3 regions of the Streptomyces sp. NPDC014882 genome follow, and region 3 is predicted to be linked to each of the others. Evidence: riboswitches for the same ligand, from Rfam matches in the RefSeq annotation. Region 3 holds a riboswitch; each other region holds the start of a gene.
The links. A riboswitch is a leader RNA that binds a small molecule or an ion and turns the genes downstream of it on or off. The one in region 3 is predicted to bind cobalamin.
Positions count from the first base shown of each region.

Region 1: linked by a shared signal. The riboswitch ahead of ACF09K_RS03795 (ribonucleoside-diphosphate reductase subunit alpha) and the one ahead of ACF09K_RS12130 (energy-coupling factor ABC transporter permease) in region 3 are both predicted to bind cobalamin.
Region 2: linked by a shared signal. The riboswitch ahead of ACF09K_RS29435 (cobalamin biosynthesis protein) and the one ahead of ACF09K_RS12130 (energy-coupling factor ABC transporter permease) in region 3 are both predicted to bind cobalamin.

Region 1 is NZ_JBIBWL010000001.1:849,855-853,119, reverse strand. Features, by position in the region: gene mctP (monocarboxylate uptake permease MctP) at 1-894, shown strand, start outside; cobalamin riboswitch at 1,048-1,197, shown strand; gene ACF09K_RS03795 (ribonucleoside-diphosphate reductase subunit alpha) at 1,321-3,265, shown strand, end outside.
Region 2 is NZ_JBIBWL010000016.1:110,388-113,652, forward strand. Features, by position in the region: gene ACF09K_RS29430 (cobyric acid synthase) at 1-988, opposite strand, end outside; gene ACF09K_RS29435 (cobalamin biosynthesis protein) at 985-1,953, opposite strand; cobalamin riboswitch at 2,054-2,186, opposite strand; gene ACF09K_RS29440 (hypothetical protein) at 2,345-2,566, opposite strand; gene ACF09K_RS29445 (anion permease) at 2,601-3,265, opposite strand, start outside.
Region 3 is NZ_JBIBWL010000004.1:187,035-190,299, reverse strand. Features, by position in the region: gene ACF09K_RS12135 (PP2C family protein-serine/threonine phosphatase) at 1-804, shown strand, start outside; cobalamin riboswitch at 1,044-1,229, shown strand; gene ACF09K_RS12130 (energy-coupling factor ABC transporter permease) at 1,259-1,960, shown strand; gene ACF09K_RS12125 (energy-coupling factor ABC transporter substrate-binding protein) at 1,957-2,478, shown strand; gene cbiQ (cobalt ECF transporter T component CbiQ) at 2,485-3,234, shown strand; gene ACF09K_RS12115 (energy-coupling factor ABC transporter ATP-binding protein) at 3,231-3,265, shown strand, end outside.

The DNA of each region.
Region 1 (3,265 bases), on a different contig from region 3:
CTGGCCCCGGCCGAGGCGGGCCAGTGGACGTACGCCACGCTGGCGCTGGGCTCCGCGCTGGCGCTGTTCATGTACCCGCACTCGATCACCGCGACGCTGTCCTCGCGCAGCCGTGACGTGATCCGCCGCAACACCACGATCCTGCCGCTGTACTCCCTCATGCTCGGCCTGCTCGCCCTGCTGGGCTTCATGGCGATCGCGGCCGGGGTGAAGGTCACCAACGGCCAGTTGGCGATCCCGCAGCTCTTCGAGGACATGTTCCCGGCGTGGTTCGCGGGCGTGGCCTTCGCGGCGATCGGCATCGGCGCGCTGGTGCCGGCCGCCATCATGTCCATCGCGGCCGCGAACCTGTTCACCCGCAACATCTACAAGGACTTCATCAAGCCGGACGCCACGCCCAAGGAGGAGACCCGCGTCTCCAAGCTGGTCTCGCTGCTGGTGAAGGTCGGCGCGCTGGTCTTCGTCCTCACCATGGACAAGACCGTCGCCATCAACTTCCAGCTCCTGGGCGGCATCTGGATCCTGCAGACCTTCCCCGCCCTGGTGGGCGGCCTGTTCACCCGCTGGTTCCACCGCTGGGCCCTGCTGGCCGGCTGGGCCGTCGGCATGCTCTACGGCACGGTCGCGGCGTACGGCGTCGCCTCCCCGACCCAGGCGCACTTCGGCGGCTCGTCGAAGGAGATCCCCGGCATCGGGGAGATCGGCTACATCGGCCTGACGGCGTTCGTCCTGAACGTCGTGGTGACGGTGGTGCTGACCTTCGTCCTGAAGGCGCTGAAGGCTCCGGAGGGCGTCGACGAGACGTCCCCGTCGGACTACACGGCGGACGCCGGCGACCCGGGCGTCCAGGTGGAACTGCCGCCGGCGACCGCGGGGACGGCAGCGGGGCACTAGGACCGTCGTCCGCGTCCCGCAGCGGGCCGTCGGGGGCATGTCCCCGGCGGCCCGCCGTCGTGCGCGCCCGTGCCGCCGGGACGGGCCCGCGTCCTCCCGGAGTTGACGCTGCGAAGCCGGTCCGACACAACATCTGGGGGTCACTCGGCAGCCCGGCACAAGATGTATGCTCGTGCTCGCTGTCGCCGCAGGGGAATCCGGTGCGAATCCGGAACTGTCCCGCAACGGTGTACTCACGTGCGCGCATGTTCCCGTGCGCACGCCTGGTCAGTCCGAGCACCTGCCGGCAGCGCACCCGGTCCGTCCGGTTCGGGTGCCCTGACGTCCGGGCCTCGCGGAATGGGCCGGTGGACGCGACGCGCCCCCGCGCTCGTGTGCTGCCCCCTGCCCCGCGCAAGGCCCCCGCCGAGCGAGGGAGAGCCCCACGTGACCATCGCGCCAGCCGAACCGGCTTCAGCGGCCCCGGAGACCGACGGTCCCGGAGCCGCACTGCTGCGGACCCTGACCGAGCTGACCGCCGACCTCCCGGACGCCGACCCCGGCCGGGTCGCCGCCGCCGCCCTGCGGGGCCGGTCCTCGCGGGCTGACGAGGCGGAGCTGCGCGAGCTGGCCACGGAGGCGGCCGCCGGTCTGATCTCCGAGGACCCCGCCTACTCCCGGCTGGCCGCCCGGCTGCTGACGATCGGCATCCGCGCCGAGGCCGCCTCCCAGGGCGTCACCTCCTTCACCACGTCCGTCGCCGTCGGCCACCGCGAGGGCCTGATCGCCGACCGCACCGCCGCGTTCGTGCGGCTGCACGCCGCCCGGCTCGACGCGCTGGTCGACCCGGACGCCGACGACCGCTTCGGCTACTTCGGCCTGCGCACCCTGCACAGCCGCTACCTGCTGCGCCACCCGCTGACCCGCAAGGTCGTCGAGACCCCCCAGCACTTCCTGCTGCGGGTGGCGAGCGGCCTGGCCGAGGACGACACGGCGAGGAGCGTCGACGAGGTCGCCGCGCTCCACGGGCTGATGAGCCGCCTGGACTACCTCCCCTCCTCCCCCACCCTGTTCAACTCCGGCACCCGGCACCCGCAGATGTCGTCCTGCTACCTCCTCGACTCCCCCCTGGACGAGCTGGACTCGATCTACGACCGCTACCACCAGGTCGCCCGCCTCTCCAAGCACGCCGGCGGCATCGGGCTGTCGTACAGCCGCATCCGCTCGCGCGGCTCGCTGATCCGCGGCACCAACGGGCACTCCAACGGCATCGTGCCGTTCCTGAAGACCCTGGACGCCTCGGTCGCCGCCGTGAACCAGGGCGGCCGGCGCAAGGGCGCGGCCGCGGTCTACCTGGAGACCTGGCACTCCGACATCGAGGAGTTCCTGGAGCTGCGCGACAACACCGGTGAGGACGCGCGCCGTACGCACAACCTCAACCTGGCGCACTGGGTGCCGGACGAGTTCATGCGGCGGGTCGACGCCGACGGGCAGTGGTCGCTGTTCTCCCCGGCCGACGTGCCCGAGCTGGTCGACCTGTGGGGCGACGAGTTCGACGCGGCCTACCGCGCGGCCGAGGCGGCGGGCCTGGCGAGGAGGACCATCGCCGCCCGCGACCTGTACGGCCGCATGATGCGCACCCTCGCGCAGACCGGCAACGGCTGGATGACCTTCAAGGACGCGGCCAACCGCACCGCCAACCAGACCGCCGAACCGGGCCACGTCGTCCACTCCTCGAACCTGTGCACGGAGATCCTGGAGGTCACCGACGACGGCGAGACGGCGGTCTGCAACCTGGGTTCGGTGAACCTCGGCGCGTTCGTCGACACGCGCCCCGGGGCCGCCGAGGTCATCGACTGGGAGCGGCTGGACGAGACCGTCCGCACCGCCGTCACCTTCCTCGACCGGGTCGTCGACATCAACTTCTACCCCACCGAGCAGGCGGGCCGCTCCAACGCCCGCTGGCGGCCGGTCGGGCTGGGCGCGATGGGCCTCCAGGACGTCTTCTTCAAGCTCCGGCTGCCCTTCGACTCGCCCGAGGCCAGGGAACTCTCCACCCGGATCGCCGAGCGGATCATGCTCGCCGCGTACGAGGCCTCCGCCGACCTCGCCGAGCGCAACGGCCCGCTGCCCGCCTGGGAGAAGACCCGCACCGCCCGGGGCGTGCTGCACCCCGACCACTACGGCGTCGAGTTCGCCTGGCCGGAACGCTGGGCGGCGCTGCGCGAGCGCGTCGCGGCGACCGGCATGCGCAACTCGCTGCTCCTGGCCATCGCGCCGACCGCCACCATCGCGTCCATCGCCGGTGTGTACGAGTGCATCGAGCCGCAGGTCTCCAACCTGTTCAAGCGCGAGACGCTGTCCGGCGAGTTCCTCCAGGTCAACTCCTACC
Region 2 (3,265 bases), on a different contig from region 3:
CGGCCAGTTCCTCCGGCCGGTCCACGAACCGCACGACGACGCCCGGTTCGGCGGCCAGCGCGTCCACGTCGGTGAAGTTGGACATCAGCGGGACCGCGCAGACGGCGACCCGCAGCACGTCCTCGCCGACGGGCGCGGAGACGGCCGACTCCCGGACGGCGCCCCGCAGGGAGACCGCCATCCCGTCCTCCTCGTCGATGCCGAGCCCGTGCCGGAACGGCAGCACCCCGTAGGTCCGCCGCCCGGTCAGGCCGTGCAGCATGTCCAGGCCCGGCTCCAGCAGGGAGACGTCACCGCGGAACTTGTTGACGAGGAACCCGGCGACCAGTTCCTGGTCCTGCGGCGAGAGCAGCGCGACGGTCCCGAAGAAGGAGGCGAAGACGCCGCCGCGGTCGATGTCGCCGACGACGAGCACGGGGAGGCGGGCGTTGCGGGCGATCCCCATGTTCACGATGTCGGTCCGCCGCAGGTTGATCTCGGCGGGACTGCCCGCCCCCTCACAGATCACCGCGTCATACGTGCCCCGCAACTCGGCGAGACAGTCCAGGACGGTCCCGAGGAGTTCCTCCTGCCGTCCGCCGCGCAGCCTGCTCCCGGGGGACGCCCCTGCGGCCCCTCCGCTTTCCCCGGTCCCTCCGGTCTCTCCGGTCTCTCCGGTCCCTCCGGTCTCGCCGAAGAAGCCGCGCGCGCTCATCTCGCCGACCGGCCTGCCGAGCAGCACGACCTGGCTGCTCCGCTCGCCGCCCGGCTTGAGCAGCACCGGGTTCATCAGCGCCGTCGGCTCGATGCGGCAGGCCTGCGCCTGCATGGCCTGCGCGCGCCCGATCTCGGCGCCCTCACGGGTCACGAACGAGTTGAGGGACATGTTCTGCGCCTTGAAGGGCGCCACCTTGACCCCCTGCCGCACCAGCCACCGGCAGATCCCGGCCGTGACGACGCTCTTGCCGGCGTCCGAGGTGGTGCCGGCGACGAGGAGACCCCCGCTCATGACGTACGCCCCTTCGCTCCCGCCGCGAGGACGCTCGCGGCCACGGCGCGCGCGGCGACGGTGACGCCGAGCGCGAGCAGGCCGACGCGGCGGGAGAGCCGCGCGGCACGTTCGATGTCCCGGACCACGACGGGCCGGCCCCGCTCCCCGTTCAGCACCGGCCGGTGCTCGACGCGCCCGCCGTACGACAGCGTCCCGCCCAGCCGCACCCCGAGGGCGCCGGCGAACGACGCCTCCACGGGACCGGCGTTGGGGCTGGGGTGCCTGCGCGCGTCGGCCCGCCAGGCCCGCAGCGCCCCGCGCGGATCGTCGCCGGCGACGGCGGCCAGCACGGCGGTCAGCCGGGCCCCCGGCCAGCCGGCGACGTCGTCCAGCCGGGCCGACGCCCACCCGAAGCGGAGGTGGCGCGGCGAGCGGTGACCGACCATCGCGTCCAGGGTGTTGACGGCCCGGAACCCGAGCAGTCCCGGCACGCCGCCGACGGCTCCCCACACCAGGGCGCCCACGACCGCGTCGGAGGTGTTCTCGGCGACGGACTCGACGACCGCGCGGGCGATCCCGTCGGCGTCCAGGGCCTGCGGGTCCCGTCCGCACAGGTGCGGCAGGCGCGCCCGCGCGCCCTCGACGTCCCCCGCCTCCAGGGCCCGCCCGACGGCCCGGGCCTCCCGCACCAGCGAGGTCCCGCCGACGACGGCCCACGCGGCGGCACCGGTCAGCGCGACGGACGCGGCGGGGGAGCGGCGTACGGCACGCGAGGCGAGGGCCCCGAGGGCCACGGCGCCACCGGCGCACACGGCGGTGTGCAGCGCGCCCCACCCGCGGTGGTCCCGCCACAGCACCCGCTCCACGCCGGCCGCGGCCCGCCCGAACACGGCGACCGGATGCCCCCGGCGCGGATCGCCGAGGAGCAGGTCCCCCAGGAGGCCGGCGGCGGCACCGTACGCGTATCGGCGATCGGCACCCATCGGCTCAGCCGGCCGACGGGCCGGGCAACGACCTGGTGCTGTACCTCGAACGGCAGCCGAGCATGGCGATATGTCCTCACTCAGGGTGTCCACGCCCTGGTTCGACGAGACCGGCGACGAGAGTTCCTGGCTCCCGGGGGTGTCTACCCCGGTGACAGTGGCGGGACCGCGCCGGATTCACACCGGCTTCCTCTTCTGTCGCCGTACATGGCCCCGGCAGTCCACCACGGGCCCGGAAGGGCCGTCAACTCACTGTTGACCTGCGCCGGGACAGTGTGCAGAAGCCCACACGCCGCCGGCCCCGCATCACCGGTCACGGCCGTCACACGCGCGTGGGGCGCGGGACGGTGGTCCGTCCCGCGCCCCACGCGCGCGTGTGCGTGCCGATCCGTCAGGCGACGATCAGCGAGATCCCGTAGGCCACCGCCCCGGCGCACGCCGCGAAGCACGCGTACGCGCCGGTGACGGCCAGGGTGGCGGAGCCGCCCTGGGCCGCGGCCCGCTCGCGGCGGGAGAGGCCCATGATGCCGAGGGTGAAGAGGGCCACGAGGGCCACGGTGACGACGAGACTGACCCCGAAGACGGAGCCGAGAGCCGCCCAGTCGATCTTCATGCTGCTTCTTCCTTCGTACCGGTGGGGGCGGGACTCAGACGGTGGTGACGGTGGGGGCGGCCGACGGGGCCGGCTCCGGCGCCGGGACGGTGGCCGTGAGGTCCTCGGTGACCGTGCCCGCCGGGGGCGGGGTCACGGCGGCGATCGCGGTGGTGACCACGCCGGCCGGCTCCTCGTCCCCGCCGACGACGTGCGTGTGGTCGATGACCTCGCGCCGCGAGATCTTCCAGATCGCCGCGCTGGAGGCGATGAGGAACACCGCGACGAGCGCCGTGCCCCAGTCGCCGAAGCCGGTCACGTACTCGGCGAGGGCGCCGACCAGGGCCGCGGCCGGCAGCGTCAGGCCCCAGGCCACGAACATCCGGGTGGCGGTCGACCAGCGGACGACGCCGCCCTTGCGGCCCAGGCCCGCGCCCATCACCGCGCCGGACACCGAGTGCGTGGTGGAGAGCGAGAAGCCGAGGTGGGAGGAGGCCAGGATGACGGTGGCCGCGCTGGTCTGGGCGGCGAAGCCCTGCTGCGGCTGGAGGTCGGTCAGGCCCTTGCCCATGGTGCGGATGATGCGCCAGCCGCCGAGGTAGGTGCCGAGCGCGATCGCCAGGCCCGCGGACAGGATGACCCACAGCGGCGGGTCGGAGTCGGGGGCGACGGCGCCGCCGGCGACCAGGGCGAGGGTGATGATGCCCATCGTCTTCTGGG
Region 3 (3,265 bases):
CTGGCGGAGGTCGCGCAGGTGCTCGGGCACGAGGTGGTCGTGGCCGGGCGGGCCACGGACCTGTACCTGCGGGCCCGGCGCAGGGAACGGCTCACCCTGGCCGCGGAGATGCAGTGGCAGCTCCTCCCGGCCCGCGCCGGCACCGGTCCCGGATACGCGCTCGGCGCCCAGCTGGAGCCCGCCTACGCCGTCCGCGGCGACAACTTCGACTGGTCCGCGACGGACGGCCGCCTCACCCTGTACGTCAACAACGGCACGGGCGAGGGCACGGAGGCGCCGCTGCTGACGAACCTGGCGGTCAGCGCGCTGCGCAACGCGCGGCGGGCCGGCCTCCCGATCGCCGATCAGGCGGCGCTGGCCGACCAGGCGGTGCACGCGCACTACCGGGGCCACTGCTACCTGCCGGTGCTGATGCTGGAGGTCGAACTCGCCACCGGACGGGCCCAGGTGGTGGACGCCGGCTCACCACGGCTGCTGCGGCTGCGGGCGGGCACCGTCGAACACGTCGGCCTGGACGCCCAGTTGCCGCTGGGCATGTTCGAGGAGACCGACTACGTGGCGCAGCCGTTCCAGGTGGAGCCCGGCGACCGGCTGGTGTTCGTCAGCGACGGCGTCCACCCGGACGCCTCGCCCGGCGGGGGGACGTACGGGGACGCCGCCCTGGCGCGCGCGATCACCGCCACCCGGCTGCTGCCGGCGGCCGAGGCCCCGCATGCCGTGCTGCGCGAACTGGCCGGGCACCGCGACGGATCCGCGGCGGAGGACGACGCGCTCGTGGTGTGCCTGGACTGGCACGGCCGCTGACCCTCCGGGACCCCGCCCCGGGGCACGCCCTCGAAACCCCTCCCCCGGGGCCCCGTCCCCGGGCCTCCGTCTCCGGATCCCGGACCGGCACGGCCGACGACCGGCCGGTGTGACCGGATCGACACCGCCACCGACCGGCGCCCGCCCGGCCCCGGCACGGCCGGTGTGCGCCGGTCCGGCACCCCGCGTCCGCCGTCCGTGCGCCCCCGTTCGCGCTTGTCACCGCCCCGGTCCTCGCACTACTGTCACCACGCCTTGGTGAACGGGAAATCCGGTGTGATGCCGGTGCGGCCCTCGCCACTGTGATCGGGAAGTCCGGCTCCGGCCCTCGCGGGCAGCCACTGGGTCCTCACGGACCCGGGAAGGCGGAGCACGGGCGGTGGTACCCGTCAGCCAGGAGACCGGCCAAGGCGCGTCAACCATCCACGAGGTGCTGGAGAGGGTCTGCTGAGCCATGCACATAGCCGAGGGTTTTCTTCCTCCGGTGCACGCGGTCGCCTGGAGCGTCGCGTCGGCGCCGTTCGTCGTCCACGGAGCCCGGTCGCTCACCCGTGAAGTCAGGGAACATCCCGAGAGCACACTGCTGCTCGGCGCCTCCGGCGCCTTCACGTTCGTCCTGTCCGCACTCAAGCTCCCTTCGGTGACCGGGAGTTGCTCGCACCCCACCGGCACCGGTCTGGGCGCGATCCTGTTCCGGCCGCCGATCATGGCCGTGCTGGGCACCATCACCCTGCTCTTCCAGGCCCTGCTGCTCGCGCACGGCGGCCTGACCACGCTCGGCGCCAACGTGTTCTCGATGGCGATCGTCGGACCGTGGGCCGGGTACGGCGTGTACCGCCTGCTGCGGCAGTACGGCGTGCCGCTGATGGTCACGGTGTTCGCCGGCGCCTTCGTCGCCGACCTGTCCACCTACTGCGTGACCAGCGTGCAGCTGGCGCTGGCGTTCCCCGACCCGAGCAGCGGGTTCCTGGGCGCACTCGGCAAGTTCGGGTCCATCTTCGCCGTCACGCAGGTCCCGCTGGCGGTGAGCGAGGGGCTCCTCACCGTCCTGGTGATGCGTCTCCTCGTGCAGTCCAGCAAGGGCGAGCTGACCCGGCTGGGCGTGCTGGCGGCCGGGCGCCGCGCGTCGGACACGACCGGGGCGGTGGCCCCGTGAAGCGGAACACGAGGATCAACCTCCTGCTGCTGCTCGCCGTGCTCGCGCTCGCGGTGCTGCCGCTGGCCCTGGGGCTCGGCGACCACAAGGAGCAGCCGTTCACCGGCTCCGACAGCGAGGCGGAGACGGCGATCACCGAGATCCAGCCGGACTACGAGCCGTGGTTCTCGCCCCTGTACGAACCGCCGTCGGGGGAGATCGAGTCGGCGCTGTTCGCCGCCCAGGCGGCCCTGGGCGCGGGTGTCCTCGCCTACTACTTCGGGGTGCGCCGCGGCCGCCGCCAGGGCGAACTGCGGTTGCTGGCCCGGCTGGAACGGGAGCGGGACGGTGCCGAGGCGCGGGACGAGGCCGAAGCACGGGACGGGACCGGGACACGCGACGGGACCGAGGCACGGGACGGTGCCGGGGCACGGGACGGTGCCGGGGCACGGGACGGTGCCGGGGCACGGGACGGTGCCGGGGCACGGGATGCCGTGAGCGCGCCCGACGCCGGGAAGTCCCCGCGGGGACGGGTCTGATCGCGCGTGCTGCCGATCGACGCGGCGGCGCACAGCAGTCGCTGGCGCCACCGCCATCCCGTGGACAAGGCGGTGCTGGGGCTCGGCCTCACCCTGCTCGCGATCTCCCTCCCGCCCTGGCCGGGCGCGGCCCTGGTGCTGGTGACGGCGCTCGCCCTGCTGCTGGGTCCGGCGGGGGTGCCGCCCCGCCGGCTGTGGCGCGCCTACCGGGTCCCGCTGGGCTTCTGCGCGACGGGCGCGCTCCCCCTCCTCGTCCAGGTGGGCGGGCCCGACGGGTTCGTGTCCCTGGCCGACGCCGGCCCGGCGCGGGCCGGGGAGCTGATGCTGCGCACCTCGGCCGCCTCGCTCGGCGTGCTGCTGTTCGCGTTCACCACGCCCATGTCGGACCTGCTGCCCCGTCTGGTGAGGGCCGGCGTGCCCGCGCCGGTCGTCGACGTCGCCCTGGTGACGTACCGGATGAGCTTCCTGCTGCTGGACTCGGTGCGCCGGATCCGGGAGGCGCAGGCGGCCCGGCTCGGACACACCGGCCGGGCCGCCGAGTGGCGTTCGCTCGCCGGGCTCGGCGCCACCGCGTTCGTGCGGGCCTTCGACCGGGCGGCGCGACTGCAGGCCGGGCTCGCCGGGCGCGGCTACGACGGCACCCTGCGCGTCCTGGTGCCCGAGGCCCGCGTCTCCGCGCGCTTCACGCTGGCCGCGGCCGCCCTCCTGGCGGCCCTGGCCGTCCTCACCCTCGTCCTGGAAAGGCCCCTGTCTTGAGCGAGCTGGTCGCCCTGCGGGGCGCCTCCTT